Regions from separate parts of the Herbaspirillum sp. BH-1 genome, predicted to be linked through region 2. Evidence: predicted binding sites of a transcription regulator. Region 2 holds the regulator's gene; the other holds the start of a gene.

Region 1 (15,542 bases), on a different contig from region 2:
CACAGATCCCGCTGCCATCGAACCAGTCCCGCCCCATCGACATACGGCGCGCAAGCCAGCTGGCCGACCCCTTGATGACCGGCTGCCTGTCGGCCTTGATGCAGGCCCACACGCTGCTGCTGTCCGATCCCGCCTGGGCGCAATACCAGGCCGAGCATGACAGCGATGAGCCCTCCCCCGCCGCTGCGTCACCCGACTGGCGCAACGGCCTGGGCCGGGGCCTGCAACAGGGCGCACGCCAGGCCGCTGGCGTGGCGGCGGTGTTCTATGCGGCCCAGGTGTTCCAGCTTGGCTATCCCTACTGGGCCACGATGGCCGTGGTGGTGGTACTGCAAGGTGCGGCACGCCAGACCTGGACGCGATGCCTGGAACGCATCCTGGGCAGCCTGCTGGGCGGTGCATTGGCACTGAGCCTGCTCCATGTGGCTTCCGGCATGACCTGGGTGCTGCCGCTGGTGGCGGTGATGCTGGCCGGCCTGGCCATCGCCCTGCGGCTGGTGAACTACACGGTGTTCGTGGTGTTCCTGACCATGTTGTTCATCTGCGTGACGGAGATGCTGCAACCTGGTGTCGGCATCGCCTCGGCCCGGGCCTTGGACAACCTGATCGGCAGCGCCGTCGCCCTGCTGGCCGCCCTGGCGCTATGGCCCGAACTCGGAGCCTCGCCGCGCGAGCGCATCGCGCTCGGTCTCAAGGCCAATCGTGACTATCTGGAGGCGGTAGTCGCCCACCAGCCGCCAGCGACCTTGCGTCGCCTGCAGCGCCAGGCCGGGCTGGCCAGCATCGACGCCGAGACCGCCCTGCACGACCTGGGTGGCTTGCGCCGCCACAGCGAACGCCTGTCCCATAGCGAGATGGCCCGCCTGCGCGAAGTGCGCGAACTGGCCGGGCAGGCGTCGGTGGCCTGGCATCTTGATCAAGGCAGCCGGCAGGACCCGGCCACGGCGCGGGAGAGCTGATCCGGTATACTTCCGGTTTTACCGAGTCTGCCTGCCCTGCCCACCGACATGTCCGACCAAGCCCCCGAACCGATCTTCCCGGATGACGCCGTTGCCGGTGCCGATTCCATCCCCGCGCCGCGGCGCTGGATCGTCCTGCAGAACGTCCACGAAGTGGAAACCTGGATCGATACCTACAACCGCGAACTGCAAGCAGTGGTGTTCCGCCACAAGATGAACACCGTCAACGCCGGCCAGGGCATCTGCTTCACGCTGGAACTGGGCGGCGAGATCTATCTGCACACCACACCGGAAGGCCAGATCCTGCTGGATGTCAGCGAGGAAGCTGCCTGGGCGGCCCCGGTCATCAGCGCAGCCGCCAATGTCCCCGCCCCTGCCGGCTCGGTCTGGGTACTGCCGCCCGATACGCTCACGCAACTGATCCTGGGGCTATCCGGTCTGATTGCCACCTCACAGTTCGTGCTGCGTCATGAATATCGCCTGGGCAGGTCGCAGCGCCCATACTGAGCCGCCCCGGATACGAAGAAAGCCACCGATGAAAGAACGCACCCTGATCGCCGCCGGCGCCATCAACATGTTCATCGCCGTCGGCTGCGGCGCCTTTGGCGCGCACGGCCTGAAGCGGATGATTTCGGAAGAGATGCTGGCGATCTGGCATACCGCCGTGACCTACCAGGTCATGCACGCGCTGGGCATGATCGCCATCGCCCTGCTCATGCCGCGCATGGCCGGCGCGGCGATGCGCTGGGCCGGCAATCTGATGCTGGCCGGCATCGTCGTCTTCAGCGGCAGCCTCTACCTGCTGGCGCTGACGGGAACGCGCATCCTGGGCGCCATCACGCCCCTGGGTGGAGCGGCCTTCCTGGCCGCCTGGTTGCTGGTGGCATGGGCTGCCTGCAGGCGCGAAGTGTGATGTCCCGCTGAAACGCGCTGAAGCCCCCTGAGACCCACTCAGGCCGCTGCGCCGCTCAGGGCTTCCTTGACCAGTTCATCGATCTCGCCGGTGATGTTGGAGAGCACGCCGGCCACCACCGAGAATTCCTTGCCCGCCTGCCCCGAACGGGCCGCCACGATGCGCGCATTGAAGGCCACCATCTTGGCTTCACGGGCGATGACCTCGATGTCGGTCATGATCCCGCGCAACTGCTCGCGCATGAGTCGCGCATGCTTCCTGGACTGCGCCTCGTAGACCGCCGTGATCTCGTTGAGCACGCCCAGCAGCGGCGTGGTCTCCTGCACCAGTTGCGCCAGCAGCTCGGGGCCGCTCTTGAGACGGTCTTCGATGGCGTTGAGGGTGCGCTGCGCCAGCGCGGCAAATCCGGTGATGCGGGCGTCGCCGGCTGGCCGCCCGTAATAGACCTCTTCCAGCTCGGGGCAGAACACCCCGGGCAAATCACCCGACCGCTTGAGCAGGGCCGCATGGGCATTGCTGAACAGGGCCAGTGCCTCGCGGGCGGTGGCACAGGCCCCCTGCTGCCCTTGCGAGGCCAGCACTGCGTAGAGCACCAGGCGCTGTGAGGTGAAACGGCGGCGCCCGGAAAGATTGATCATGGCGCCGAAGACTTCTCCGGACAACGGCACGGTGGATGCATCCTCGGCCGCGCGGTCGGGTGCGGTATCGATCAAGGCCAGGGTGGACATGGCAGGCTTCCTTCCAACGATGCAACGAAAAGCGCACAGGTGCGCAACACGCTGCGCATCTGCGCGTCTGCGCGAGGGCCGGGGCCAGGGCGGCTCAGGCCGCCTCGCGTGCCGGATGGGCCTGCTTGCGATACAGGAATTCCAGCACCGCGGTGCGGTACAGGCCATACTGCGCGTCCTGCGCCAGCACCACCCGGTCACGCGGCCAGGCCAGCTTCACCTCCAGCACTTCGCCGATGGTGGCAGCCGGGCCGTTGGTCATCATGACGATGCGATCCGACAGCAGCACCGCTTCGTCCACGTCATGGGTCACCATGACCACGGTGGATTCGGTCTTGGCCACGATCTTGAGCAGTTCATCCTGCAGGTGCGCGCGGGTCAGTGCATCGAGGGCGCCGAAAGGCTCGTCCATCAGCAGGACCTTGGGTTCCATCGCCAGGGCGCGGGCAATGCCTACGCGCTGCTTCATGCCGCCGGAGATTTCATTGGGACGCTTGGTCTCGGCCGCGCCCAGACCCACCAGCGCCAGCGCGGCGCGGGTGCGGTCGCGCAGTTGCGTGCGGTTTTCGCTGACACCGAAGACGCGTTCCACGCCCAGGTAGATGTTTTCATAGCAGGTCAGCCAGGGCAGCAGCGAATGGTTCTGGAACACCACCGCCCGCTCCGGGGCCGGGCCACCGATCTCGCGGTTGGCGCACAGGAGCACGCCGTCGCTGGGCTTGAGCAGGCCGGCGATGAGATTGAGCAGGGTCGACTTGCCGCAGCCGGAGTGGCCGATCAGGGTAATGAACTCGCCCTTGGCCACCGTCAGGTTGATCTCGCGCAGCGCGTGGAAGTCCCCCTTCCTGGTATGGAACACCATCTCCACGCCGTGGATGTCGATGAATTTGCCGTTGATGTTATCCATGATGTGCTCCCGCCTGTTCAGTTGTTGACCTGTTCATAGGTAAAGGCCTTGGCCAGCGCCACCAGCAATTGCTCCAGCACCAGCCCCACTACCCCGATGACGACGATGGCGATGATGATGTGCGGCACGTTCAGGTTGTTCCATTCGTCCCACACCCAGAAGCCGATGCCCACGCCTCCGGTCAGCATCTCGGCGGCCACGATGACCAGCCAGGCGGTGCCGATGGACAGACGCACGCCCGTCAGCATGTAGGGCAAAACCGAGGGGAACAGGATCTTGGTCAGCACCTTCCACTCCGACAGGTTCAGCACGCGCGCCACGTTCATGTAATCCTGCGGCACCCGCTGCACGCCCACGGCGGTGTTGATGATCATCGGCCAGATCGAGCAGATGAAGATCGACCAGATCGCCGCCGGATTGGCCGACTTGAACACCAGCAGCCCGATGGGCAGCCAGGCCAGTGGCGAAACCGGGCGCAACAGGCTGATGATGGGGCCAAACATGCGCGAGAGGAATTCCACCCGGCCGATGGCAAACCCCAGCGGGATGCCCACCAGCGCCGCCAGGCCGAAGCCCATGCCGACCCGCTGCAAGGAGGCCAGCACGTTCCAGCCTATGCCCTGGTCATTGGGGCTGTTGCGATAGAAGGGATCGGAAAACATCACGCCGGCCTCCTTCAGGGTGACCCATGGCGTGGGGAAACTTGCGGTCTTCAGCGCAATGATCTGCCACACCAGTACCAGCAGCGCCACACCCAGGACCGGCGGCACCACCCGCATGAACAGTCCGCCTGCGGCCAGGCGCTTCCTGGCGCTGCGTACCCTGGTCGTGGCAGCAGGTGCTACCGATGCCGGCTGCGCCTGGCTGGCCGCGGCCACTGCTGCGACCTGGCTGTTGCCGGCGGGCTTGGCGTTATCGCCCATGATGTTTTCCATGACTGCACTCATCGCTTTCCCCTTGCTGATGACACTTCACTGTGACGGCCAGCGCTTTGGCTGCACTACCGGCGCTGGCCGCCGAGGCTTACACCTTGATCTTGAACGACTGCGCATAGGCAGCCGGATTCTTGCCGTCCCAGACCACGCCATCGACCAGCTTGGAGCTGCGCATGACTTCCTTGGGCAGGGGCGTCTTGGTCATGGCGGCGGCCTCCTTGTAGAGATCGATCTGGTTCACCGACTTGGCCACGGCGAGGTAGTCCGGATCGGTCTTGAGCAGGCCCCAGCGGCGATGCTGGGTCATGAACCACATGCCGTCCGACAGGAAGGGGAAGTTGACCTGGCCTTCGTCGTAGAACTTCATGTAGTTGGGGTCGTCCCAGGTCTTGCCCCGCCCGTTCTGGTAGCGGCCCAGGATGCGCTGGTCGATCACGTCCTTGCTGGTGTTGACATAGGACTTGTCGGCGATGACCTCGGCCATCTTGTTCTTGTTGGCCAGCGAGGCGTCGATCCATTTGCTGGCGTCCAGGATGGCGGCCATCATGGCGCGGCAGGTGTTTGGGTATTTCTGGACGAACTCCAGCGAGGTACCCAGCACCTTTTCCGGGTGGTCCTTCCAGATGTCCTGGGTGGTGATGGCGGTGATGCCCACGCCGTCGACGATGGCGCGATGGCCCCAGGGCTCGCCCACGCAGAAGCCGTCCATGTTGCCCACCCGCATATTGGCCACCATCTGCGGCGGCGGCACGGTGATCACCTTGGCATCCTTCATCGGATGGATGCCGTTGGCGGCCAGCCAGTAATACAGCCACATGGCGTGGGTGCCGGTGGGGAAGGTCTGGGCAAAGGTGTATTCGCGCTTGTCGGTCTGCATCAGCTTGGCCAGCGAAGCGCCATCGACGGCGCCCTTGTCGGCCAGCTTCTTGGATAGCGTGATGGCCTGGCCGTTGTGGTTCAGGCCCATGAGCACGGCCATGTCCTTCTTCTGCCCGCCGATGCCCATCTGCACGCCATAGATCAGGCCATAGAGCACGTGCGCCGCATCCAGCTCGCCATTGGTCAGCTTGTCGCGCACGCCGGCCCAGGAGGCTTCCTTGCTGGGGACGATCTTGATGCCGTACTTCTTGTCGAAGCCCAGTACCGAGGCCATCACCACCGACGCGCAGTCGGTCAGGGGAATGAAGCCGATCTTGACCTCTTCCTTTTCCGGCTTGTCCGAACCGGCGGCCCAGGCGCCGCCGCTGGCCAGTCCCAGCATGCCGGTCCCGGCCGCCAGGCCTGCACCCTGTATCAGCTTGCGGCGCTTGCCGTCCACCATGTCGACCGTCCCTGCCGGGCCGGCTGGTTCGATATCTGCGAGCTTGCCTGCCTGGTCCGCCTGAGCGTTGAATTCCATAGCACCCTTCCCCTTGCGTTGCGAATTGACATTGACGAAAGCCATCAACAAAAAAAAAGGCGTGTCCCGTCATGGATGACCATGTCGGAAGACGCCTTTGTCCGGGACGATGCGACCGCCGTTGGTCACACCTTCACATCTGTTGCGCACTGGCTGCGCTATGTCGTCAATTCAGCAAAGACTGTGCCAGCACATGATAATCGCCCGCAAAGCCGCACCCGGCCTGCACTGACGGCGCCATGACCAAGACTCACGACCGGTCCGGCGAGGGGGTTCGCGCACCGTCAACATGAGCTCGGGCCGCACTTCATTTGTGCTTTGCACCAAGTTGGCGGCAAGGCGGAGCGATCAGCGGCCCATTGGGGCCACCGGTGGGGACGGCCCGAGGCGCCCGCCTACCCGGCATTGCCGGGTTTTCCTACAGCATATTGCGACGGGCGCTGATCGCGGGGACAGCGGGGCCGGGCCTATGATGGCTCGGCATCAACGAGCAACATCAAGCAACAACGAGCAACAACGAACGACCCAGCGCTTGCACCCTGGCGGGCAAGAACGAATTCAATAACAAAGGAGAAACTCCATGACCCTCGGCACCATCCTGCTCATCGTCCTGATCCTGATCCTGCTCGGCGTGATCCCGGCCTGGCCGCACAGCCGCGGTTGGGGCTATGGTCCCAGCGGTATCGCCGGCACCATCGTCATCATCCTGCTGATCCTGTTGCTGCTCGGGAAGATATAAGACGGGGCGGTAGCATGGCGGTTGACTCCGCCCTGCTGCCAGCGCCCCTGACGCTTTTCCCGCGACCCTCCCCTCCCGGATGCAAGCCTGATACCATCGGCCTGCGGAAGGGAACACGGCGCGGTCGGTGCCCTGTCACCGACCGCGCCGTTTGCATTGTGTCCAGCTGGCTTGTCGTACGCTGCGGGCATGGCAGATGGCCCATCCCCATGAAGTTTTCGCGTTTGCGTGATGAGGCCCATAACAGATGAAGAACAAATTCCTCGCGTCCTCCCTCCCCGTTTGCCTGGCGGCATTGACCCTGCTCGCGGCTGCGTCCAGCCATGCCGGCGAGGACAAGCTGGCCAATGGCGATCCAGCCCGGTGGTATCAGAACGCCGATACTCCCAAGGAACGGCTGCGCAATCTCAACCAGGAGACGGCCGCTGCCTACGCCGAGGCACTGGCCGACTGCAAGGCTCAGCGCGGCAAGCAGGCCAGCGCCTGCCGCAAGGAAGCCGCCGCCGCCCGCAAGGACGATGCGGCGCGCGCCCGGCGCATCTATGACGACTACAAGGCGACCGGGGCCAAGCCCGCCTCCTGAGCCAATGCCGGGTTAGCCTGCTGCCTGGCTGCAGGGGTTGCCCCTGCGCCGGCCCCAAGTGCAAGCCACAAATGGAAAACGCCGCAACGATGGACATCGTTGCGGCGTTTGATGCATTCCGTGCGTGCAGGCCTCGATAGCCCGCACGGTGTGGCTGACAGCGCTGCCAGCCTGGTGTTGGCCCGTCTTACTTGCCGTCTTACTTGCCCACCTGGTTACCGATCACGCCACCCACGGCGGCACCGCCGACGGTACCGATGGCGCTACCGCCAGTGAGCACTGCACCGCCCACCGCACCGGCGCCTGCGCCGATGGCTGTGTTCTTGTCGCGCGCGGACATGTTGCTGCAGCCGGTCATCGCGGAAAAGGCAAAGATGGCTACCGAAGTCACTGCCAGTTTTTGAATTGTTTTCATGACTACTCCTTCCTCATTGTCGAATAGAGTCCAACGAACGGATTGCCGGACCGGCATCAGGTCATCGGACGCATGATCACGCGCGCAGCGGGAGCTTGCGGCGCAGCCTTGGCGGCTTCGCGGGCGACGTCCGGGGTGCATGCACCAGCCTCTTGCCCATAGAGCAGGACAGCTTCGCGCATGAACCTGGAACGGCGGCCTTCGGCCATGTCCATGTACCGGAACTTCTTTTGACCTGCCTTCTGCAGGCGGGTCGCGTCGACCGGCATGTGACGATCCATCGTGGGGGCCGACCAGCGCGCTGCGCTGTCATCAGCCTGACGGGGTGCTGCATAAGCGGAGGAGGCAAGTGCCGAGACGGCTACCAGCATGCAAATACCGACTGTTTTTTTCATGGTCTGCCCTTTCAGGGGTCCCTTCTTGGCGGTGAGCAAAAATTTCATGCGGCAATCCGAGAACTCTTTTGCATTTCCCGGCTCTACCAGCACCATGACCACATGGTCGCGGAAATTGCTGCAACACAAAATCAGCCGTTTCCGATTCTGGCGTAGGAAGATTCCTACACTGCCATCCCGCCGGCCACCGCAAATGCCTTGGGCTCCTCAGAACCCGGGCGGCATTCACGGCGACGGCGCGCCCACTTCACTTAGTTCTTTGCAGCTTCCTTGGCGTCGCCATAGGACTTCTGGACATTGCCTTCCACCTGCTTGGCAGCGCCCTTGACCTGCTGGCTGGTATTGCCAGTCAGTTCACCGGTCTTCTCTTGCACCTTGCCTGCCACTTCCTTCAAGCTACCCTTGACTTGATCCTTGTTCATGATGGCTCCTTTGTGGTTGATTGCCTGATAGGTCCCGGCGCAACGTCAGGACATTCCTGCCTGCTTGCCGGCACCGCCGCCTGGTCCGCCCTTCGGGTCAGACTGCGACGATGAGTCCATGGTATCGATGAGCCTGTGGCAGGCCCATAAGAGAGTCGCCCTTTCGCGCGTAGGAAAAAACGAAAAACCGTGCAGGAAAAGCGGCGCTGAAAAATCCTCACCGAAACGCAGAAAGCCGCCCTGGAGGCGGCTTTCGGAACGGTGACGGATGTGCGGGGAAACGCCTCGGTTCGCGCCGCTCAGGGCTCGCTGGGCGCCAGCTCCGGGCGGATCGGCAGGCTGATGCTGATCAAGGCCCCCTTGCCCGGCGTGGAGCGGATATCGACCTCGCCACCGAAGAAGGTAGCCCGCTCGCGCAGGCCGCGCAGGCCGTAGGTCTTGTGGTTGTCGCGCCGCTCTTCGGGGATGCCCACGCCATCGTCGCGCACGGTCAGGGCCACGTGGTCTTCGTCGATATCGAGGATCACATCCACCTTGCTGGCCTTGGCATGCTTGGTGACGTTGTTGAGCATCTCCTGCAGCATGCGGTAGATGGCAATCTCCATCTCGTGGCCCACATCCACGTCTTCGTCCGGCAGGCTGGCATGGCAGGCGATGCCGGTGCGCTCGTGCAGTTCGTCGAGTTGTTCCGAGATCGCTGCCTTCAGACCGAACAGGTCCAGGGTATTGGGTCGCAGTTCAGTCTGGATGCGTCGGGTGGTGGCCACCAGTGACTTCATCAGGCCCTGCATGCGGGTCTTGCGGTCGGCCCATTTTTCATCCGGCGGCAGGATCTGGTAGACCCCTTCCAGGTGCATCGACAGGGCCGTCAGGGAGGCGCCCATGTTGTCGTGCAGCTCGCGGGCGATAGCGCGCTTCTCTTCTTCGCGCACGGTTTCCAGGTGATTGGTCAGTTCGCGCAGCAGGGCGGTACGCTGGATCACGGTCTTTTCCAGCTGGCTCTCGCGCTGGCGCAGTTCATCCTCGGCCTGCTTGCGCTCGGTGATGTCGGTGCTGATGCCGATGACGCCCTGCACGCTGCCATCCTTGCCGAACCAGGGCACCTTGGCGGTCTGGAAGGTGACCACGCCCTCCGGCAAATGGAGGGTCTGTTCCAGCTTCTCGGGCTTGCCCGAGGCCATGACACGACGGTCATCGCGGTCCACCGTATCGGCCTCTTCCTGCACCAGGAAGAGCTCGCGGCTGGAGCGGTACATGGTCTCTTCCCAGGTCTTGCCGAGCTTGTGCAGGGTGGCCGGGTTGGCGAAGATCATCAGGCCCTGGCGATTCTTCACGAAGATCGGGTCGCTGGTGCTTTCGCTCACGGCATTCAGCAAGGCGCTGGTCTCGGCCAGTTTCTGGGCATTGCGGGTACGTTCGCCGTATTCGCTATCCAGCCGACTGGCCGAGCCCCAGAAGATGAAGAGCACGATCGCGCCATTGATCAGGGTCAGCGTCGGCAAGACCAGCTCCGGCACGATCCAGCCGTGTGCCATGCCCCAGTTCAGCAACAGGCTGAAGGCCAGCAGCAGGAACAGCGTCTGCGGCAACAGATGGCGCAACATCTGGCCGCCCGGCGCGATGCGCATGATCACCGCCATCAGGGCATGTGCCGGGCGTGCCATGAGCAAGGCCGCCCCCAAGAGCGCGAACACCAGCGCCGAGAGCAACGACACCGGCAGGGGGAAATCGAGATAGATGAACTGGCTGACGTCGTACAGATAACCCACCAGCGGAATGGCAGACAGCGCGATCAGGGCAAAGGCCAGGTACTCGGCCGGATAGTAGTCGCCGAGCAGGCGCCAGTCATGCAGCAGCAAGGCTGCAGCCATGAGCACAAAGCCCAGCGACAGCAAGGGCGGGATCGCCAGTGGCGAAATCGTGTCGGCGCCCTCCAGCGGCAGCCAGCCCAGCGCGTACATGACACCGTGCGCCAGCGACGCCAGCCCGCCGACCAGCAGCAGCACGGCCAGCCCGACGGCGATGCGCCGCAGCAGGGGCCGACGTACCGCAGAATTCATGCAATTGAGGTAGAGCGCCAGGGCGCCCACGATGAAACCACCGGCAGTGAGTTCACGCACGGCCAGCAGGCCTGACAGCAGTCGCCGATACTCCTCACCCAGAAAACCGGTCAGCAGCACCACGATGCCCAGCAGGATCACGGCCATGGACAGGCCCATGGCCAGCGTCACCATGCCGCTGTAATTGGCGTGCGATGCCGCGAAATACTCGACCGATGCGCTGTTCTGGATGTCGGCGGAGGACGGACGAAGTCCGTCTTGGTTCTTCTGCATCGTCGGGAATCCCTCGTTCGTGTGCGATCCGTGCTGTCCGCGCTGTCCGTACGTTTCGGACATCAAGCCTGCGTCAGGGTCTTTCGGACTCCGGGCAGGCTGCGTGCCATGATCGGTTCTCGTTGTCTGGTGCACCGCGGTCGCGCCGAACAGCCCTGGCGCCGCGATCGTTGGCTGCACAAATCATGCAGCAAAATCCTGCCTATACCCCGCCCGCCTGGGCCGGCCCTTGCGGCGAATTGTTGCTCGACGAGGTCCGCCCGGACTTGCCCCCCTTCTGCTTGGCCAGCTCCTGCAACAGGTCACACAGCAGCGGCAGTTCGGAGGACTTGTCGAAGAAGTGCTGTACGCCGCATTGCACGCCCACGCGCCGATAGGTCGGGCTGACGTGATTGCTGAAGACCACCTTCACCTCGCTCTGGCGGCGCGTATTGGAGCGCGCCAGCGACTGCAAGAGGCTCATGCCGTTGCCCTGCTTCAACTGGATGTCCAGGATGAGCACGTCATAGCTGTTCTGCTGCAGATGACGCAGGGCTTCCAGCTCGGTCTCGGCGTAGCCCACCAGGCGCACGCCGGCAATTTCGGCCAGACTCTCGACGATCAGGTCCCGCACGTCCTCCGAATCTTCCACCAGGAAGAGCCGCAGGATCGTCCCGTCGCCGTCGCGCTGGGGCCTGATGTTGAGAATGTCGTCCATGATGCGATGTACCACTCTTCCTTGCCTGCGCCCCCGTTTGGTTCATGCAGCCTCTGCAGCCTGTGCTGCCTGGCCGGAACCGCCCGGGTCGCCGGATCTCAGTCGATCAGGTTGTTCTTGATCGCGTAATAAATGATGTCCGCGTTGTTGGTCATGCTCATCTTCTGCAGCACGCGCGAACGATAGGTACTGACCGTCTTTACCGACAGGCACAGCTCGTCGGCGATCTGGGTCACGCCCTGCCCTTGACCCAGCTTGTAGAAAATCTCGTATTCCCGCTGCGAAAGCGTCTCGTGCAACGGCTTTTCGGAATCCACCGGCTCGCTGGTCAGCAGCTCGGCCACGCCGTAGCTGATGTACTTGTGACCGCGCAGGATGGTATTGATGGCGTTGACCAGCTCGGTGGCCAGCGCCTCCTTCTGCACGTAGCCGGAAGCACCGCTGCGCAGCACCTGCACCGCATAGCGGCTCTCAGGGTGCATGGACAGCATAAGCACCGGCAACTCCGGCTTTTCCCGCTTGATCTGCTTCAAGACTTCGACGCCACTCTTGTCGGGCATTGCGATGTCGAGCAGGACGATGTCCCAGTCCTGGGTCCGCACCAGACGGATGGCTTCTTCCGCCGTACTGGCCTCGCCGCCGATTTCCATCGACGGTATTTCCGAAATGAAATGATGTACACCTGCCCGTACGACCGCGTGGTCATCGACTACAAGTATTTTTGTCATGGCAATTTTGAGCAGTGAATTGAAACGCCAGCGCCGTGGGCGCTGCTTGGTACGATTTGTAGTTGTACTCTGGTTTTACGCCGTTTTACGCGGTAATCAAGTCCGCGGGATGGTCCCGCTTTCCCGCCGCGCCGCCCTTCCCTGGCCGGCTTCGCGCATGCCCGGCAGCAACGGATTCCAACTATACCCGACTGCACCTGACCTGTCTTCTTGCGGAACGCACCGGATCGTTCCGAGACGCTCTGCAAGCAGCAAGTCCTTAAGCGGGACAAGCGCGGACCGGTCAACAGACCGGTCGCGCGCTCACAAGTTCCCGACCTTACTGCTTCAGACGCAGGTCGTTACGCACCGAGACCACACCCTTGACGCCACGGGCCAGTTCGGTAGCACGGGCAGCCGAGGTGGAGCTGGAGACGAAACCGGACAGCTGGACCACGCCCTTGTAGGTTTCGACATTGATTTCCGAGGACTTCAGGTTCGGCTCGTTGAAGATGGCAGCCTTCACCTTGGTGGTGATGACGGCGTCATCGACGTATTCGCCAGTGCCTTCCTTGCCCGGGCTGGATGCGCAGCCCACCAGGGAAACCATGAACAGGGCCAGGAAGAAACCGAGGAAACGCTTGGTCAGGGACATTTTGGTCAGCGACATGATGAAACTCCTATGTTGTTGGGGGGGTAAGCTTGGTCTGGCGGCCGCGCCACGGACCATCGACCGGGCGCAAACCACATGATCGTCAATCGATCGTTGATCGACGGTTCATTAGCCGGTACGGCCAAAGAACCCGGATTACTTGCCGTACTTGGCCTTGGCGTTGGCCACGCACTTGTCCTTGGCATCGCCGCTCAGGGCGTCGCACTTTTCCTTGGCGACGTCATAGTTGGCATCGTTCTTGTCCTTGCGCGCATCCTTGTCGGCTTCGCTACCCTTGCGCTTGGCCTTGGCATCCGCGATTGCCGATTCGTGGGCGGCCTTGGCTTCCTTCTCGCACACGTCCTGGTCGTTACCCTTCAAAGGACCACATTTCTTCTTGGCTGCCTTGTAGTCGGCATCGGCGCGCGACTTGTCGGCCTTGTATTGTGCGGCGGCCGGGTCAGCTGCGAAGGCTGCGCCGTGCATGCCGATGGCGGCAGCGCCGAAGATCATGGTTGCGATGATTTTTTTCATTGTGTTGTCCTTCCTCATGGTTTGCTTTGATAGCCTGGGTTGCGGCCTGGGGCCGTATTCTTATGCAGGCCGGGTGAGCGGCCTGCGTACTACGATGTCGATGTTGCGGTCCTGCGGTCTTACTTGCGATTGCTGCTCGCGGTCTCACTCACTCCAGTCACTCTCACTCCAACTCCGGTACGGGCGGGTGCGAGGCAGGCGGCTTACTGACGCCAGTCCTTGTTGCGATCCTCGAAATCGCGGACCTGCTTCTCGGCTTCGTCCTTGCTCACGCCATAGGCCTCCTGCACGCGGCCGGCCAGTTGGTCACGCTTGCCGGCGATGACGTCGAGGTCATCGTCGGTCAGCTTGCCCCACTGCTCCTTGGCCTTGCCCTTGAATTGCTTCCAGTTTCCTTCCACGATGTCCCAGTTCATGGTGATCTCCTCGTTGTGGGTTGGGGTTCAGATCGAGGGGCATGGCCCCTCGTTACGTTCTCATTACGTTCTCGCTTGCGCTCTCGCGCCCATGCCTGCCAACGACGCCCGGATCTACAGACCCAGCAGATCGCTCATGTCATCGGCGTGTTCTTCTTCCTGCGCCATGATCTGGATCAGCATGTGCTTGGTGGTCGGATCGTCGTCGCCGATGCGCTCGATCATCTGGCGGTAGGCCTCGATAGCCACACGCTCTTCCACCAGGTTGGCGCGGATCATGTCCTTGATGTCCGAGGACTCGTCATACTGCGCATGGCTGCGTTCGGCGATGGTCTTCGGGTTGAAATCTGGCTCGCCATTGAGCTGCACGATGCGCTCGGCAATCTGGTCAGCGTGGCTCTGCTCTTCCTGCGCATGCTGCAGGAACTCGCCCTTGATGGACTCGATTTCCAGGCCCTTGGCGGTGTAGTAGTGACGCTTGTAGCGCATCACGCACAGCAGCTCGGTGGCCAGCGCGTCGTTGAGCATGGCGACGACTTCCTCGCGGTTGCCGCGATAGCCTTCGGTAACCGCGCCGTCATCGATCTTCTTGGCGGCGGCGCGAATGGCTTCCTTGTCCAGGTGGAAATCGGCTTTTTTCTTGACGTCTGTCTTCGGGGGATTCTTGGTCATGGTGGTCATTCCTTTTCTCCGGTTTCTTGACTAATGCGCTGGGCGTCGGGCGTGTTGTGCTATGTCCCGCATGCAGAGCGCCTGGCTGCAGCCGTGATGCCGCGCGGGCATCGCCACGGCGTGCGGAAATCAGTCATGGTCGGCGCAGCGACCGACGGCCAGACCGACCAGGAGGCCGATACCGGTGCCGATGGCAATGGCACGCCACGGATTGGACTGGACGTAGTCATCGGTGCTGGTGACGATCTGACGACCGGTTTCCACCACGGCGGCCTGTGCATCCTGGGCGGTGCTCAGGGCCTGCTCCAGCAGATCCTGGGCGGTGGCACGCAGGTCATCGGCCTTCTTGCCGGTGGTGTTGGCCGCTTCGGCGAACAGGTCCTGGGCTTGCTGCAGCAGCGATTGCACATCGCTACGGACGGTCTTGAATTTGTTGGCTTGCATACTTGCCCTCCATGTATTCGTTTCGGGTTCAATGGCACGCGCTGATAGCATCGCCAGCGTCGTTCGCGCCTTCAGAATCTGCTCACATCAGGTACTGCAGAACGATCAGCATCAGCACCGGCACACCCAGAAGCCATCCGAGCACGAGCTTGTCCATGATCTCCTCCTCCGTTGTTCTTCATCGTGCCGGCGACTTTCCTGGTGATTGCGATAGTGCGACGCAGTCTCCGGCGCCTTCGTTGCTTGTGAGTTCTTGTGAGCCTTCACTTATCGTTTTCTTACCGTTTTCAATGCATCCGCATTGCTTGCTTTCGTTACGTCTTTCATCACGTCAGCGAGTAGGTTCAAGATACTGAGCCCCTGTTGCGCTCGCTATCGGCGCCAGCCCGATTGCCTTGTAGGACAAAGAGCCAGCCGCCCGGGTGCTGCACTACCGCACGGCGCGGCTACCGCGGCTACCGCGGCTGCCGCGGTTATCGGCGCCACGGCGGCCACGTTGGGCCACGGTGCGGGCGCTGCCGCCCTCGTCTTCCCAGCGCTGCAGTGCCAGGCTCTGCTGGCGCTGGTCACGACGCGCTGCATCACGGGCCAGTACACGCAGGGTGGCGCAGACGGCGACCCCGGCCATGCCGGCAGCCCACAACAATTTTCTGGCAATACTCATCTCGTCTCCCGCAGGTAATAGCTGATGG
Region 2 (15,542 bases):
AGCTGGGCCAGAGCGCGACCACCCTCTCGGGCGGCGAGGCGCAGCGCGTGAAGCTGTCGCTGGAACTGTCCAAGCGCGATACCGGACGCACGCTCTACATCCTCGATGAGCCCACCACCGGCCTGCACTTCCATGACATCGACCTGCTGCTCAAGGTGATCCACCGCCTGCGCGACCAGGGCAATACGGTGACCATCATCGAGCACAATCTGGACGTCATCAAGACCGCCGACTGGATCATCGACCTCGGCCCCGAAGGGGGCGCGGGCGGCGGCAAGATCGTCGCGGCCGGCACGCCGGAGGACGTGGCGAAGAATCCGGCCAGCGTCACCGGCAAGTACCTTGCACCCTTGCTGAAGAAGAAAGCGAAGTAAAAAAAGAAGTCCGGACTTGCGCGCGCGCAAACGATACAGAATCTGGTCGCATCTGTATCTTGCGCGCCGCCGGCCTTGGCATACAGTCATGCTCTTGGCCGCCATCCGGCGCACAATGAAGGCAGGCATTCCCGCAGGCATGCCGCCGTGCAACCCCGAAAGACCTACATGTCGAACCCGCTGTCACCCGCCCAGGTCGCCTTTTTCCGCGAGCAAGGCTATCTGCTGTTGAAGGGCATGGTCCCTGCCGATCTGCGCGAGCGCATGCTCGCCGTCACCCGCGATCACCTGCAACGCGCGGTCGCCCCGCTCGAATATGAAGCCGAGGTCGGTTATGAAGGTGCCCCCGCCTCGCTGGAGGCCGAAGGTGGCCGCACGGCGCGGCGCCTGCGCGCAGCCTGGCAGCGCGACCCGGTCTACCGCGAGTGGGCCGGACACAAGCAACTGGTGGCCATGCTGCATCAACTGTTCGAAGAACCGGTCTGCCTGACCCTGGCCCACCACAATTGCGTGATGACCAAGCATCCGGCTTTCGGCACCGCCACCGGCTGGCACCGCGACATCCGCTACTGGTCCTTCCCGCGCAACGATCTGATCTCGGTGTGGCTGGCGCTGGGCGCGGAGACGCCCGAAAACGGCGCGCTCAAGTTCATCCCCGGCTCGCACAGGTTGACGCTGCAAGCCGAGCAGATGGATGAACTGGATTTCCTGCGCCCGGAAGTGCCGGCCAACCAGGCGCTGTTCGCGCAAGGCATTGCGCTGTCACTGGAGCCGGGCGACGTGGTGCTGTTCCACAGCGGCCTGTTCCACGCGGCTGGCCGCAACGATAGCGACCAGGTCAAGTGTTCGGCCGTGTTCGCCTATCACGGCAAGAGCAATCCACCCCTGCCTGGCACCCGCTCGGCGGCCTCCGAGGATGTGATGCTGGACGACTGAACCGCCAGCACGGTGCTGCCGCCAACACGGAATACGCTGACCGCTTCCGACAGGCGCGCCGCCTGCTCCTGCATGGCCTGGGCGGCCGCAGCGGCCTGCTCCACCAGCGCGGCATTCTGCTGGGTGGTCTCATCCATCTGCGTGATGGCGCGGTTGACTTCTTCGATGCCCTGGCTCTGTTCCTGCCCGGCTGCACTGATCTCGCTGACCACTTCGCTGACGCGCTGCACGCTCTTGACGACTTCGTCGATGGTGGCGCCGGCCTGGGCTACCAGCGTGCTGCCGCTACCCACCCGGGTGACGGAATCATCGATGAGCACCTTGATTTCCTTGGCCGCCGCCGCCGAGCGTTGGGCCAGCGAACGCACTTCCGACGCCACGACCGCGAAGCCACGTCCCTGCTCGCCGGCACGTGCCGCTTCCACTGCAGCGTTCAGGGCCAGGATGTTGGTCTGGAAGGCGATGCCGTCGATCACGCTGATGATGTCCACGATCTTGCTGGAGGACTGGTTGATGGAACTCATGGTATCGACCACCTGACGCACCACTTCTCCCCCACGTACCGCCACTTCGGAAGCCGAATGCGCCAGTTGCCGCGCCTGCTGCGCATTGTCGGCGTTGGTGCGCACGGTCGAGGTCAGTTCTTCCATGGCCGAGGCGGTCTCTTCCAGGGCACCAGCCTGCTGTTCCGTACGAGAGGAAAGATCCAGGTTGCCGTGAGCGATTTCGCTGGAAGCCGTGGCGATGGTATCGGTACTCAGGCGGACCTGGCCGACGATGCCCTGCAGGTTGTCGTTCATCTGCTTGAGCGCCTGCATCAGCTGGCCGGTCTCGTCCTGGCTGTGCACCTCGATGCGCTGGGTCAGGTCACCTGCGGCCACGGCTTGCGCCAGCGCGACGGCATGTCGCAGCGGTGCCGAGATGGCTTTCACCAGCAACACCCCCATCAGCAGCGCTACCGCCAGGCCGGCGGCCATGGCCACGCTCATCACGACGAGCAGGGTCTGGTAGCGCTGCTGCGCCTGTTCATACAGGTCGCGGCCGACATTGCGCTGCAGGTCCATCAATTGCCCCAGGGTGGCATGCGCATCGGCATAGAGCTTGAGCATGACGCCACCATAGACTTCGATGGCGCCCTGGAAGTCGCGATTGTGCAGGGCTTCGACCGCGGGCTTGATGCCATCGGTGATGAATTTCTGGCGTTGCGGCAGCAATTTGTCCAGCAGCGCCTTTTCTTCGGTGGTCAACACGGTTTCCTGGTACTGCTTGACGACGGCATCGTTGGCCTTGAGGGCCTTTTCCAGCTTGTCCATGTTGGCGTCGATATCGCCGGAGTCACCGACGATGGAGGTGGAAATGCCGTTGCGCGCCGCATCCAGCGCCGCTGACATGCGTTCCAGCTGGGACAGCGCCACCAGCCTGTCCTCGTAGAGCGAGCGCATCTGCGCATTGGTCGAGCGCAGGCCGACCAGACCGAGAACGCCCGATGCCACCAGCAGCAGGGCCAGAAAACCAATGACGAAGATCAGGCGAGCCCTGATCGTGAGTGTGCTGAACATGTTCCTCCCGGACTTGCTATTGTTTTTTCAACAAGGGATTCGTTGTGCGAAGCCCTTGTCCTGACACGGGCGACGCAGGCGAATAAGCCGCGCCGCTACCATCCAGCAACACTAGCATTTCCCGTACCAGGGGAACAAGGCCTCATTGCGCGGGGGTGATCCTCATTTGCTGAGGAGGCGTTTTTCGGCGCGCAGGATGCTCTCCGAACTGCCGCGCAAGACCACGATGTCACCGGCCATGAGCACCGCCTGATCAGGCGCATCGAGACGCTGCTTGCCCCGGCGCAGCATGGCGACCTCGGCGCCGCAATGCGCGGGCAGGTCGATCTCGGCCAGGGTGTGACCGACCGCACTGGCGCCGTCGATCAGGGTGACCGACTGCAGGCGTACATTCATGCCCACGCCATCGGCCTCGGCGTCGGACATGCCATGGAAATAGCCGCGCAGCGAGGCATAGCGCTCATCGCGCGCATCCTGCACGCGGTGCACCACGCGGCGCAATGGCACACCCAGCATCACCAGCGCATGCGAGGCCAGCATCAGGCTGCCTTCCAGCGCTTCGGGCACTACCTCGGTGGCACCGGCGGCGAGCAGTTTTTCGAGATCGGCGTCGTCATGGCTGCGCACGATCACGGGCAGCTCCGGCTCCAGTTCGGCGGCGTGATGCAAGACCTTCAGCGCCGAGGGCGTACTGGCATAGGTGACCACCAGGGCGGCGGCACGGTGGATGCCCGCGGCCACCAGGCTTTCGCGCCGGGCGGCATCGCCGTAGGAGACATTGGCGCCCCCATTGCGGGCATCCTGCACCAGTTCCGGGTCCATCTCCAGCGCGTGGTAGGCGATCCCCTCCTCCTCCAGCAGGCGCGCCAGGCTCTGACCGCTGCGGCCGAAACCGGCAATGATGACGTGCTTCTGCACGCCCATGGTGCGGGTGGCCAGTTGCGTGAGGGCCAGGGATTGCAGCATCCACTCGTTGGCGGAGAATCGCATGACGATGGCGTCGGACTTGGCCAGGATCAGGGGCGTGGCCAGCATCGACAGCACCATCGCCGCCAGGATCACCTGGATCAGCAAGGGATCGACCAGCTTGAGTCCGCCGGCCTGGCTCAGCAGCACGAAGCCGAACTCCCCGGCCTGCGCCAGCCCCAGGCCGACCCGTAGCGCCACGCCGGTGGACGATCCGAACAGCCTCGCCAGCCCGGCGATGAGGGCAAACTTGAGCAGCACCGGCCCGGTCAGGAGGAGCAGCACCAGAAACCAGTGATCGACCACCGTGCGCACATTGAGCAGCATGCCGATGGTGATGAAGAACAGGCCCAGCAGGACATCGCGGAAGGACTTGATGTCTTCTTCCACCTGGTGCTTGAACTCGGTCTCGGAAATGAGCATGCCGGCGATGAAGGCGCCCAGGGCCAGGGACAAGCCGGCCTTTTCGGTGATCCAGGCCGCGCCCAGGGTGATCAGCAGCAGGTTCAGCATGAACAGTTCCTGCGAGCGCCGCTTGACCACGATGCGGAACCAGCCACGCATGAGCTTGCTGCCGAAGAACAGCAGCAGCGCCAGCACCACCATCGCCTTGCCCACGGCCCAACCCAGTGTGACCATGATGTTGCCGGAGTTGTTGGCCAGCGCCGGCACCACGATCAACAGCGGCACCAGGGCCAGATCCTGGAACAGCAGCACACCCATGATGCGGCGCCCATGCTCGGTTTCCAGTTCCAGCCGTTCGGTCAGCAGCTTGGAGACGATGGCGGTGGATGACATGGTCAGGGCGCCGCCGAGCGCGAAGGCCGCCTGCCAGCTCACGTTGATGAACTGCGGCAGCACCATGGCCGAGCCCCAGGCCATCACCATGGTGGCAGCGATGGTGGTGGCCACCTGCGCCACGCCCAGCCCGAAGACGATATGGCGCATGGCCGACAGCTTGGCCAGGGAAAACTCCAGGCCGATGGAAAACATCAGGAACACCACCCCAAACTCGGCCAGGGCGTGGGTGGTTTCATTGTCTTCGGCGAAGGCCAGCCCGTGCGGGCCGATGATGATGCCCACCACCAGATAGCCCAGCATGGGCGGCAACTGCATCATGCGGAAGGCGACCACGCCCAGCACCGCCGCAGCCAGAAGGAAGAGTGTCAGTTCCAGTCCGGAAAACATGGCTTGTTTAGTTTCTTATGACAATGCAACGCAGTGAATATGAGCAATTTGACAACGCACCAGAGCAAGGCAGCGCGGGAGGGTGTTCACCGCAGCTCACCGCGGCGGGTGGCGGAGGCGGGCCGCAACGGTGCATGCTGGTTGGCGTAGCCGGGCTCCTGGTTGATGCCGGTCTGATGCCGGCGCCCTGCGCCCCGCCTTCTTCAGTGCTGCCGGAACCGGCAGTGATTCCCCCCCTGGCGAGCATGTTGCGGTGCGTCGCAATCCTGCACCTTATATCAAGCTCAACAGCATTCCCTTACATCTGGCAAGTTTTTTGCTTTGCTAATTCGTTTATACTTCGGTTATGAGTGTAACCGATGACAAAACCACATCTGCATCTTTTTCCGCCGAGGCTGCCCGCCGTGCCGTCGAGCTGGCGCGCCAGACCCTGCAGATCGAAGCCGATGCCATCCTGGCGCTGAAGAGCCGCCTGCGCGACGATAGCGCCGAGCCCTTGGCACAAGCCGTGCAGGCCGTGCTGCAATGCCAGGGCCGCACCGTGGTCTCGGGCATCGGCAAATCAGGCCACATCGGCCGCAAGATCGCCGCCACGCTCGCCTCCACCGGCAGCCCCTCGCTGTTCATGCATCCGGCCGAAGCCTCCCATGGCGACCTGGGCATGGTGACCCCCAAGGACGTCTTCATCGCCATTTCCAACTCCGGCGAAACCGCCGAGCTGCTGGCGATCGTCCCCATCATCAAGCGCATGGGTGCCGTGATCATCGCCATGACCGGCAATGACGATTCCAGCCTGGCCCGGATGGCGGCGGTGCACCTCAACGTGGGCGTGGCCAAGGAAGCCTGTACCCTGAACCTGGCCCCCACCGCCAGCACCACGGCCACGCTGGCCATGGGCGATGCGCTGGCGGTGTCGCTGCTGGACGCCCGCGGCTTCCTGGAAGAAGATTTCGCGCGCTCCCACCCCGGTGGCGCACTGGGCCGCCGCCTGCTGACCCACGTGCGCGACGTGATGCGCAGTGGCGAGGCCATCCCGGCGGTGCGTCCGGATGTCTCGCTATCGGCCGCGCTGATGGAAATCACGCGCAAGGGCATGGCGATGACGGCCGTGGTGGATGAGCAGTTCCGGCCGATCGGCGTATTCACCGATGGTGACCTGCGCCGCCTGCTGGAGCGGGGCCAGGATTTCACCAGCTTCAGCATCGCCGAAGTGATGCACGCCCAGCCGCAAAGCATCAACCAGGATCGGCTGGCGGTGGACGCCGTACAGCTGATGGAACAATTCCGTATCAACCAGTTGCTGGTCACCGATGCCGAGGGCGTCCTCACGGGCGCGCTGCACATCCATGACCTGACCCGCGCCAAGGTAATCTGATGACCGCGTCCGCCTTCACCAGCTCCCTGCCGCCGGACGCCCTCGCCAAGGCAGCCGGCGTTCGCCTGATGATCTTCGATGTCGATGGCGTCCTGACCGACGGCGGCCTGTTCTACGGCGAAGAGGGCGAGGCCTTCAAGCGCTTCAACGCCCTCGATGGCCACGGCATCAAGATGATGCAACAGTTCGGCACGGCCGCCGCCATCATTACCGCACGCCAGTCGCCCTATGTACTGCGGCGCGCGCGCGACCTCGGTATCGCCCACGTGTTCCAGGGCGTACACGACAAACGCCAGGCCTTCGAACAACTGCTGCAGCACACCCAGCTCACGGCGGCCGCATGTGGCTACCTGGGCGACGACATCATCGACCTGCCGGTTCTGACCCGCGTCGCCTTCAAGGCGTGCGTGGCCAACGGTCACCGCGAGGTCAAGGCGCGCTGCGATTACGTGACCCAGGCCACTGGCGGCAACGGCGCCGTGCGCGAAGTCTGCGACCTGGTGCTGGCCGCGCAGGGCAACTACGAGGCGGCGCTGGCGCCGTACCTGGCATGAGCGGGCGCAGCGGAGAACGCGCCGCCGAGCGCATCCGGCTGGCGGTGATCGTGGTGATCCTGATCGGCGCGGCCCTGGGCAGCTTCTGGGTACTGCAGGCCTTGCGTGCCTCCAGCGACCAGCACGCAGTACAGCGCCCACGTGGCAAACCCGATTACTACCTGGAAAACTTCAACTACGTGAAACTCGGTCCCACGGGCCTCCCGCGCTATGACGTTTCCGGGACCAAGATGGTCCACTTCCCGCTGGATGACTCCTTCGAGATCACCAAGCCGGTGGTGCACAGCCTGGACAAGGACAAGCCTCCGATGGAACTGTATTCCGACACGGCACGCGTGACCGACGACCAGACCCAGATCCACATGTATGGCAATGCCAACGCCATCCGTGGCGCCGCCAACGGCCGTGCGCCGATGCATCTGGTCTCGGAATACCTGCTGCTGCTGCCCGATGACGAGATCGTCAAGACCGACAAACCGGTTGCAATGACGATGGGCACCACCAGATTGAATGGAGTGGGCATGCTGGCCAACAACGCCACCCAGGTTGTGCAGTTGTTCGGCAATGTGCGCGGTTATTACGAGCCCACGCCGAAGAAACGCTAAACCGGTTGTCCCCACGATAAAAACGCCAAGAACCGACCAGACAGGAAATCCATGAAACGCTCACTCTTACTGCCGATGCTGATGCTGGCTGCCGTGTGCGGCGTGGCCCACGCCGAGAAGGCGGACTCCACCAAGCCCACCAACATCGAGGCGGACCAGATGGTCTACGACGACGTGCGCCAGGTGAAGACCTTCACCGGCAACGTCGTCATGACCCGCGGCACCCTGATCATCAAGGCAGGCCGCGTGGTACTCACGACCGACCAGTACGGCTATGAAAATGCGGTGCTGTACGCGGCTCCTGGTGCACTGGCGAACTTCCGCCAGAAGCGCGATGGTGGCCCCAACCTGTGGATCGAAGGCCAGGCCGAACGCATCGAGTATTCCGAGCAGACCGAGGTCTCCAAGCTGTTCCAGCGCGCGCACATCCAGCGCATGGATGGCAGCCGCATCACTGACGAAGTCAATGGCGAATTCATTTCCTATGACAGCCGCGCCGAGTTCTACTCCGTCAACAACACCGCCAGCGGCGAAAGCAAGCCGGGGGCAGGACGCATCACTGCCGTGATCCAGCCCAAGAACCCGCCTCCGGCGGATGCCTCCCAGCCTTCCACGCCCGCACAGCCCGCTACGCCGGCACCGGCCCAGCGCCGTCAGAACGGAAAGGACCAGTAACGATGGCAAGCTCACTGGTCGTTCGCGGCCTGAAGAAAAGCTACGGTGCGCGCCAGGTGGTGCGTGACGTCTCCATGGAAGTGCGTAGTGGCGAAGTGGTCGGCCTGCTTGGCCCCAACGGTGCCGGCAAGACCACCTCGTTCTACATGATCGTCGGCCTGGTCCCCTCGGACGGTGGCGAAATCGATCTGGACGGTTCGCCCATCTCGCGCCTGCCGATCCACAAGCGCGCCACGCTGGGGCTGTCCTACCTGCCGCAGGAAGCCTCGGTGTTCCGCAAGCTGACGGTGGAAGACAACATCCGCGCCGTGCTGGAGCTGCGCCAGGAAGACGGCAAGCCGCTCTCGCGCGATGAAATCGAGGGCCGCCTGAACAACCTGCTGCATGAACTGCAGATCGAAAAGCTGCGCGAGAGCCAGGCACTGTCGCTCTCCGGTGGCGAACGCCGCCGCGTGGAAATCGCCCGCGCACTGGCCACCGATCCGCGCTTCGTGCTGCTGGACGAACCGTTTGCCGGTATCGACCCGATTGCAGTGATCGAAATCCAGCGCATCGTGCGCTTCCTCAAGGAACGCGGCATCGGCGTGCTCATCACCGACCACAACGTGCGGGAAACCCTGGGTATCTGCGACCGCGCCTACATCATCAACCAGGGCACGGTGCTGGCCAGCGGTAACCCGGAAGAGATCATCGCCAACGAATCGGTGCGCCGGGTATACCTGGGCGAACACTTCCGCATGTAGCACCCACCGTCCATCGGCCGTACAACGGTATTGCAACCAGCGGGCCACGCCGCTCCCAGAAAGACAGATGAAACAGTCGCTCCAGTTACGTACCTCGCAGCACCTCGCATTGACGCCGCAACTGCAGCAGTCGATCAGGCTGCTGCAACTGTCGACGCTGGAACTGCACCAGGAACTGGAACAGATCCTGTCCGACAATCCCCTGCTCGAACGCCTGGACGACGCGCTCGACAATTCGGTGCGCCTATTGGCCGATGGCGCGGTCTCTTCGGCGCCCTCCACCGGAGTGGCCGAGCCCGCTGGCGACAGCGGCAACGAAGCAGCTCCTGCCGCTACCGATGGCGAAGCCAGTTTCGACTACCAGGACAACAGCCCCGAGAGCGGCGTCAGCGGGGAATCCGACTGGAGCTTCGACGACGTGGCGCGCAGTGGCAAGTCGCCCGACGATGACGATGCCCGCCCGCAACTGGAAGCGCATGAGCTGACCCTGCGCGAACACCTGCTGGAACAGATCCGGGTCACCGCCCGCACGCACCGCGACCGTGCGCTGCTGGAACTGCTCACCGATGCGCTGGACGAAAGTGGTTACCTCGAAGAACCGCTGGAAGACATCCTCGCGCGCCTGCCGGAAGAGCTGGGCGTTGACCTGGAAGAACTGTCGATCTCGCTGAAGCTGCTGCAGAGCCTGGACCCGGCCGGGGTGGGTGCGCGCAGTGCCGGTGAATGTCTGGCACTGCAGATCCGCCGCCTGCCCAAGGTGCCCTTCGTCACCCGCAAGCTGGCCTTGAGGATCGTCGAGGATTACCTGCCGCTGTTCGCGCAACGCGACTTCAACAAGATCAAGAAGGCCCTCGATTGCGATGACGAGGACCTGCGCGAAGCACAGACGGTGATCCGTCAGTGCCGTCCGCATCCGGGCGCCGAATTCGCGCGCGATGCTTCGGACTACGTGGTGCCGGACGTGATTGTCAAACAGACAAAGAACGGCTGGCAGGTCATGCTCAACCATGAGGTCATGCCCAAGCTGCGCGTCAATGCGATGTATGCGAGTGCGCTCAAGCAGGCCAAGGGCGAAGGATCGCTGTCTTCCCAGTTGCAGGAAGCCAAGTGGCTCATCAAGAACATGCGGCAACGTTTCGATACAATTTTGCGAGTCGCGCAGGCTATTGTCGAACGTCAAAGAAACTTCTTTTCACATGGCGCAGTCGCCATGCGGCCCCTTGTGCTGCGTGAAATTGCTGATACACTGGGTCTACACGAGAGCACAATCTCTCGCGTGACAACTCAGAAATACATGCTCACGCCGCACGGCATGTTCGAGTTGAAGTACTTCTTCGGTAGCCACGTCGCGACTGAAACCGGAGGCGAAGCCTCCTCCACCGCGATACGGGCGCTGATCAAACAGTTGATAGGAGCCGAAAACCCGCAGACCCCATTATCCGATAGCAAGATTGCGGATATGCTGGCAGAACAAGGCATGGTGGTCGCGCGACGCACAGTCGCCAAATACCGCGAAGTGTTGAAGATTCCGCCAGTCAATCTCCGCAAGTCCCTCTGAGCTTTCCTCAGTTTTTCTGTAGCAGTACCGTTGCTGTGTTCAGGCAAGCATCCCTACCTGGTGCCCATGCCATCCGACACGAAGACCGTGCCCGTGGTACAGCAGCTGTAGACGATGCATCGCACGAACCTCCAGTGACCTCACGATAGGAGTCTTGTATGAATCTGACCATCAGTGGACACCACCTCGAACTGACCCCCGCCATCCGGGAATACGTGCAAAGCAAGCTGGCCCGTATCAAGCGCCATTTCGACAACGTGATCGACGTCAGCGTGATCCTGAGCGTAGATAAACTCACAGAAAAGGAAAAGCGCCAAAAAGCGGAAATCAACGTCCACATCAAGGGGAAGGATCTACATGCGGAAAGCATTGCGCACGACCTCTATGCCGCCATCGATGCCCTGATCGACAAGCTCGACCGCCAGGTCATCAAGCACAAGGACCGCTTGCAGGAGCATCACTCCATGGCCAAGCGTCTGCCCGACGATACCCCCACTGATGCAGTGGCTGGCGCGGCATAAGACAAGGACCCGGGACCATTCCTGCCGGCGGGTGCGCAACGACAGCGTGACGCATAAGGTGGGAATCTCATGAGGAAGGGGCGCGCAAGCGCCCTTTTTCATTTTGCGGCGCCGGGGTCGGTTTCATTTCCTGTGGCAAACAGTGATCCCGCGTCCATCACCGCCGTTGTTCTCCCGACGCGGCCCGTAATGAGACTTGAAGGGGCTCCTCCCGCCCTCATCTTGGTGGCAAGGTCCAAAGGGAAATCGTATAAATGATTTCCACCAAGCAATGCCGGACGACACCCCAACCACGCCGCAACCCTGCCGACTTCAACGCGAGCGGCGGCTTTTCCCTATAATGTCGGCAATCCCATTTTTAAAGGCATAGCCATGAGCGACGTCCAATCCTGGATCAAAGAAACCGTGACCCAAAACCCTGTCGTGCTGTTCATGAAGGGAACCGCCCAGTTCCCGCAATGCGGCTTCTCCGGCAAGGCCATCCAGCTGCTCAAGGCCAGCGGCGCCGAGAACATCGTTACCGTCAACGTGCTGGAAAGCGCCGACGTGCGTCAGGGCATCAAGGAATACTCGAACTGGCCAACCATTCCCCAGCTGTACGTGAAGGGTGAATTCGTCGGCGGCTCCGATATCATGAGCGAGATGTACGCCTCGGGCGAACTGCAGACCCTGATCAAGGGCTAAACCCGGCGCATCGCTGCCCTGCTCCGGTTTCTCTTGTGAGTTCCACTTCCAGTCCGCCACGCCAGCGTCTGATCGTCGCCATCACCGGTGCGACCGGGGCGATCTATGGCGTGCGCCTGCTGGAGCACCTGCGCAAGCATGGTCAGGTGGAAACCCATCTGATGATTTCCGAAGCCGGCGTGCTCAATCTGCACCAGGAACTGGACATGCGGCGCAAGGAGGTCGAAGCCCTGGCCGACGTGGTGCATCACGTGCGCGACGTCGGCGCCTGCATCGCCAGCGGCTCCTTCGCCTCCACCGGCATGGTGGTGGCACCCTGTTCGATGAAGACCCTGGCCGCCGTGGCGCATGGTCTCTCCGACAACCTCATCACCCGCGCCGCCGACGTGGTCCTGAAAGAACGTCGTCGCCTGGTACTGATGGTGCGCGAAACGCCCTTCAACCTGGCCCACCTGCGCAACATGACCGCCGTCACCGAGATGGGCGGTGTGATCTTCCCGCCGCTGCCCGGTTTCTACCAGCGCCCGGCCTCGATGGAAGAGATGGTCGATCACACCCTCGGGCGCGTGCTGGACATGTTCGGGATTTCCATGCAGCTCACTCCCGAATGGCAAGGCATGAAGGGTGGAGCTGACTGATGGAAAAAAGTGCGATGGACAAGATCACCTCGCACTTTGCGGCCTTGTCGTCTCTCATCCCGCTGCGGCCGATTCGTTCTGATGATGACTATGACCGCGCAGTCACCACCCTGAATCAATTGCTCGACGCCGGTGCCGGCAATGAAAAGCACCCTCTGGCCGATCTGGTCGATACACTCGGCAGCCTCATTGCCGAATACGACGACAAGCACTTCCCGTTGCAGCAGGTCTCTCCTGTGGATGTCCTGCAATTCCTGATGGAGCAACATCAGCTCACACAATCCGACCTGCCCGAGATCGGCTCACAAGGCGTGGTCTCCGAAATCCTGCGCGGCAAGCGCGAATTGAATCTGCGTCAGGTCAAGGCACTGGCCCAGCGCTTCGGCGTCGGTGCATCGGTCTTTATCGGCTAGACGCGGCTTGCCCGAACAACACCAATGAAAATGGCCGCAGTACACAACCGCGGCCACTTCTTCACTTCCGATCCCGCCGGGAAGAATCAACCCCGCCCGATATAGGGCATCTTGGTCGCCATCACCGTCATGAACTGCACATTGGCATCCAGCGGCAGGCTGTCCATGTAGAGGATGGCCTTGGCTACATGCTCGGCGTCCATGGTCGGTTCGACCTTGGTGGAGCCGTCGGCCTGCAAGGTGCCTTTCTTCATCAGCGTGGTCATGTCGGTGGAGGCATTGCCGATGTCGATCTGGCCGCAGGCGATGTCATAGGCGCGACCATCCAGCGAGGTGGCCTTGGTCAGGCCCGTGATGGCATGCTTGGTGGCCGTGTAGGAGGCCGAGAACGGACGCGGCGCATGGGCCGAGATGGAGCCGTTGTTGATGATGCGCCCACCCCGCGGGGATTGCTCCTTCATGACGCGGAAGGCTTCCTGGGTACACAGGAAGACACCGGTCAGGTTGATGTCCACCGCTGCCTTCCACTGCTCCACGCTCAACTCCTCCAGCGATACCGGCGGTGCGAAGATGCCGGCATTGTTGAACAGCATGTCGAGCCGGCCGAAGCGTTGCCGGGTCTGTGCGAACAGATGCTTGACCGAGGCCGGATCGGTCACGTCGGTTGCCACCACCAGCGCATTGGCACCGTGTTCGCCAGCCAGTTTGACGGTCTCTTCCAGCGCATCCTGGCGACGTCCGGCCAGGGCCACGCCATAGCCTTCGCGCAGCAGCGCCAGGGTAATCTGCCGGCCGATGCCGGAGCCTGCGCCGGTCACCAGCGCGATACGTTTGGGTGCAGCCATCGTGTTGACTCCTCAATGATCTTATGGACGGAACCTGCATCGTCGGCGGATAAAAAAAACCGCCCGTGATGCACGGGCGGTTTCCACTATAACAAACACCAGGCGCGGCCAGATGAAGGATTTTCAATCCCTGGGCCTGCCTTTCATGTATCCCGGTACTTGTGCATCAGACCGTGCTCGACAGCGGCTTGGCCGTATCGATACCCAGCGTACGCGCTGCATCCTCCAGCCGCGCACGATCCTCTCCCCAGACCGCGCACAACGCCGTATAGGCGATCCAGCGTGCATCGATCTCGAAGAAGTCGCGCAGGTTCACCCGCGTGTCGCTGCGGCCAAAGCCATCCGTTCCGAGGGTCACATACTGCGCCGGCACGAAGGCACGGATACTCTCCGGCAAGGTACGGATGTAGTCGCTCACCGCGATGACCGGTGCAGCGCTGCCCTGCAGTTGCTGCGTCACATACGGCAGCGGGTGCGCGCCCGACAGACGCTGGTTGCGCTGCGCCGCCACGCCATCACGCGCCAGTTCGGTATAGCTGGTCACGCTCCATACCTCGGCCTCGATCTGCCAGTGCTGCTGCAGCAACGCGGCGGCGGCCACTGCTTCCTTCAGGATGGGACCTGCACCCAACAGGCGCGCCTGCGCGTTCTCCTTGCGACCCAGGCAGTACAGCCCACGCAGGATGCCTTCCTGCACGCCCGGCGGCAGGCTGGGCTGGGCCTCGTTTTCGTTGGTGACGGTGATGTAGTAAAAGACGTCCTCGCCGCGCTCCATCATGCGGCGCATGCCGTCGTCGAGGATCACCGCCAGCTCGTAGGCATAGGCCGGGTCATAGGAAACGCAGTTGGGAATCGAAGCCGCCGTCACCAGGCTATTGCCATCCTGATGCTGCAAGCCCTCGCCGCCCAGGGTGGTACGCCCCGACGTGGCGCCGATCAGGAAGCCACGTGCGCGCTGGTCCGCCGCTGCCCAGATCAGGTCGCCGATGCGCTGGAAACCAAACATCGAGTAGTAGATGTAGAACGGCAGCATCGGTGTGCCATGCACCGAGTAGGCGGTCGCGGCGGCCGTCCAGGAAGAGATCGCGCCGGCTTCGGTGATGCCCTCTTCCAGAATCTGGCCATCCTTGGCCTCGCGATAGTAGAGGATGGACCCGATGTCCTCCGGCTCATACAGCTGACCCTGGGAGGAATAGATGCCGACCTGGCGGAACAGGTTGGCCATGCCGAAGGTACGCGCCTCGTCGGCCACGATGGGCACCACGTAGCGGCCGAACTCCGGGTCCTTCAACAGGTTGCCGAGCTGGCGCACCAGCGCCATGGTGGATGACATCTCCTTGCCATCGGCTTCCAGCGCGAACTTGCTGTGCGCTTCCAGCGCCGGCACCGCGCGGCGCGCCTGACCGGCATCGCGGCGTGGCAGGTAGCCGCCCAGCGCAGCGCGGCGGGCATGCAGGTGTTTCATCTCGGCGCTGTCGGGCGCGGGCTTGTAGAAGGCCAGTTCGCGGCACTGTTGATCCGACAGCGGCAGCTTGAAGCGGTCACGGAATTGCAGCAGGCTTTCCTCATCCAGCTTCTTCTGCTGGTGGGTGGTCATCTTGCCTTCACCGGCCGCGCCCATGCCGTAGCCCTTCTTGGTCTGGGCCAGGATCACAGTCGGCTGGCCGCGATGCTGGGCCGCCGCCTGGTAGGCCGAGAATATCTTCTTCATGTCGTGCCCGCCCCGACGCAGGCGGTTGATTTCCTCATCGGTGAGCGTGGCACCGATAGCGCGGGTGCCCGGTGTCTGGCCGAAGAAATGCTGGCGATTGAAGGCGCCATCGTTGGCGGCGAAGGTCTGCAATTGACCGTCCACCGTGCGGTTCAGGGCGTCCACCAACTCACCGTCGCGGTCGCGGGCGAACAGGC

Evidence for each region. Region 2 encodes sigma-54, which starts transcription at its own class of promoters, with help from an activator protein. Its sites were predicted from a motif close to TGGCANGNAANCTGCTTT; they were not measured.
Region 1: HBH1_RS23100 (CmpA/NrtA family ABC transporter substrate-binding protein) is a predicted target of sigma-54. The motif match lies at 6,013-6,030, and genes of this name have one in related genera.

What each region holds. Positions count from the first base shown of each region.
Region 1 covers NZ_PKOI01000027.1:24,673-40,214, reverse strand. The annotation lists gene HBH1_RS23130 (FUSC family protein) at 1-959, shown strand, start outside; gene HBH1_RS23125 (hypothetical protein) at 1,008-1,466, shown strand; gene HBH1_RS23120 (DUF423 domain-containing protein) at 1,495-1,872, shown strand; gene HBH1_RS23115 (methyl-accepting chemotaxis protein) at 1,911-2,600, opposite strand; gene HBH1_RS23110 (ABC transporter ATP-binding protein) at 2,695-3,507, opposite strand; gene ntrB (nitrate ABC transporter permease) at 3,525-4,454, opposite strand; gene HBH1_RS23100 (CmpA/NrtA family ABC transporter substrate-binding protein) at 4,531-5,841, opposite strand; gene HBH1_RS23095 (DUF3309 family protein) at 6,422-6,580, shown strand; gene HBH1_RS23090 (hypothetical protein) at 6,828-7,163, shown strand; gene HBH1_RS23085 (glycine zipper 2TM domain-containing protein) at 7,363-7,578, opposite strand; gene HBH1_RS23080 (hypothetical protein) at 7,635-8,069, opposite strand; gene HBH1_RS23075 (CsbD family protein) at 8,225-8,395, opposite strand; gene HBH1_RS23070 (PAS domain-containing sensor histidine kinase) at 8,695-10,728, opposite strand; gene HBH1_RS23065 (response regulator) at 10,931-11,425, opposite strand; gene HBH1_RS23060 (response regulator) at 11,524-12,153, opposite strand; gene HBH1_RS23055 (BON domain-containing protein) at 12,473-12,802, opposite strand; gene HBH1_RS23050 (cell envelope biogenesis protein TolA) at 12,941-13,318, opposite strand; gene HBH1_RS23045 (CsbD family protein) at 13,522-13,734, opposite strand; gene HBH1_RS23040 (ferritin-like domain-containing protein) at 13,849-14,415, opposite strand; gene HBH1_RS23035 (ElaB/YgaM/YqjD family protein) at 14,536-14,850, opposite strand; gene HBH1_RS23030 (hypothetical protein) at 15,281-15,514, opposite strand.
Region 2 covers NZ_PKOI01000011.1:28,368-43,909, forward strand. The annotation lists gene uvrA (excinuclease ABC subunit UvrA) at 1-374, shown strand, start outside; gene HBH1_RS15285 (phytanoyl-CoA dioxygenase family protein) at 543-1,310, shown strand; gene HBH1_RS15290 (methyl-accepting chemotaxis protein) at 1,238-2,869, opposite strand; gene HBH1_RS15295 (monovalent cation:proton antiporter family protein) at 3,032-5,023, opposite strand; gene HBH1_RS15300 (KpsF/GutQ family sugar-phosphate isomerase) at 5,370-6,398, shown strand; gene HBH1_RS15305 (KdsC family phosphatase) at 6,398-6,952, shown strand; gene lptC (LPS export ABC transporter periplasmic protein LptC) at 6,949-7,557, shown strand; gene lptA (lipopolysaccharide transport periplasmic protein LptA) at 7,609-8,232, shown strand; gene lptB (LPS export ABC transporter ATP-binding protein) at 8,235-8,975, shown strand; gene HBH1_RS15325 (RNA polymerase factor sigma-54) at 9,043-10,533, shown strand; gene hpf (ribosome hibernation-promoting factor, HPF/YfiA family) at 10,692-11,054, shown strand; gene grxD (Grx4 family monothiol glutaredoxin) at 11,427-11,738, shown strand; gene HBH1_RS15340 (UbiX family flavin prenyltransferase) at 11,774-12,376, shown strand; gene HBH1_RS15345 (helix-turn-helix domain-containing protein) at 12,376-12,789, shown strand; gene HBH1_RS15350 (SDR family oxidoreductase) at 12,876-13,634, opposite strand; gene mdeB (alpha-ketoglutarate dehydrogenase) at 13,801-15,542, opposite strand, start outside.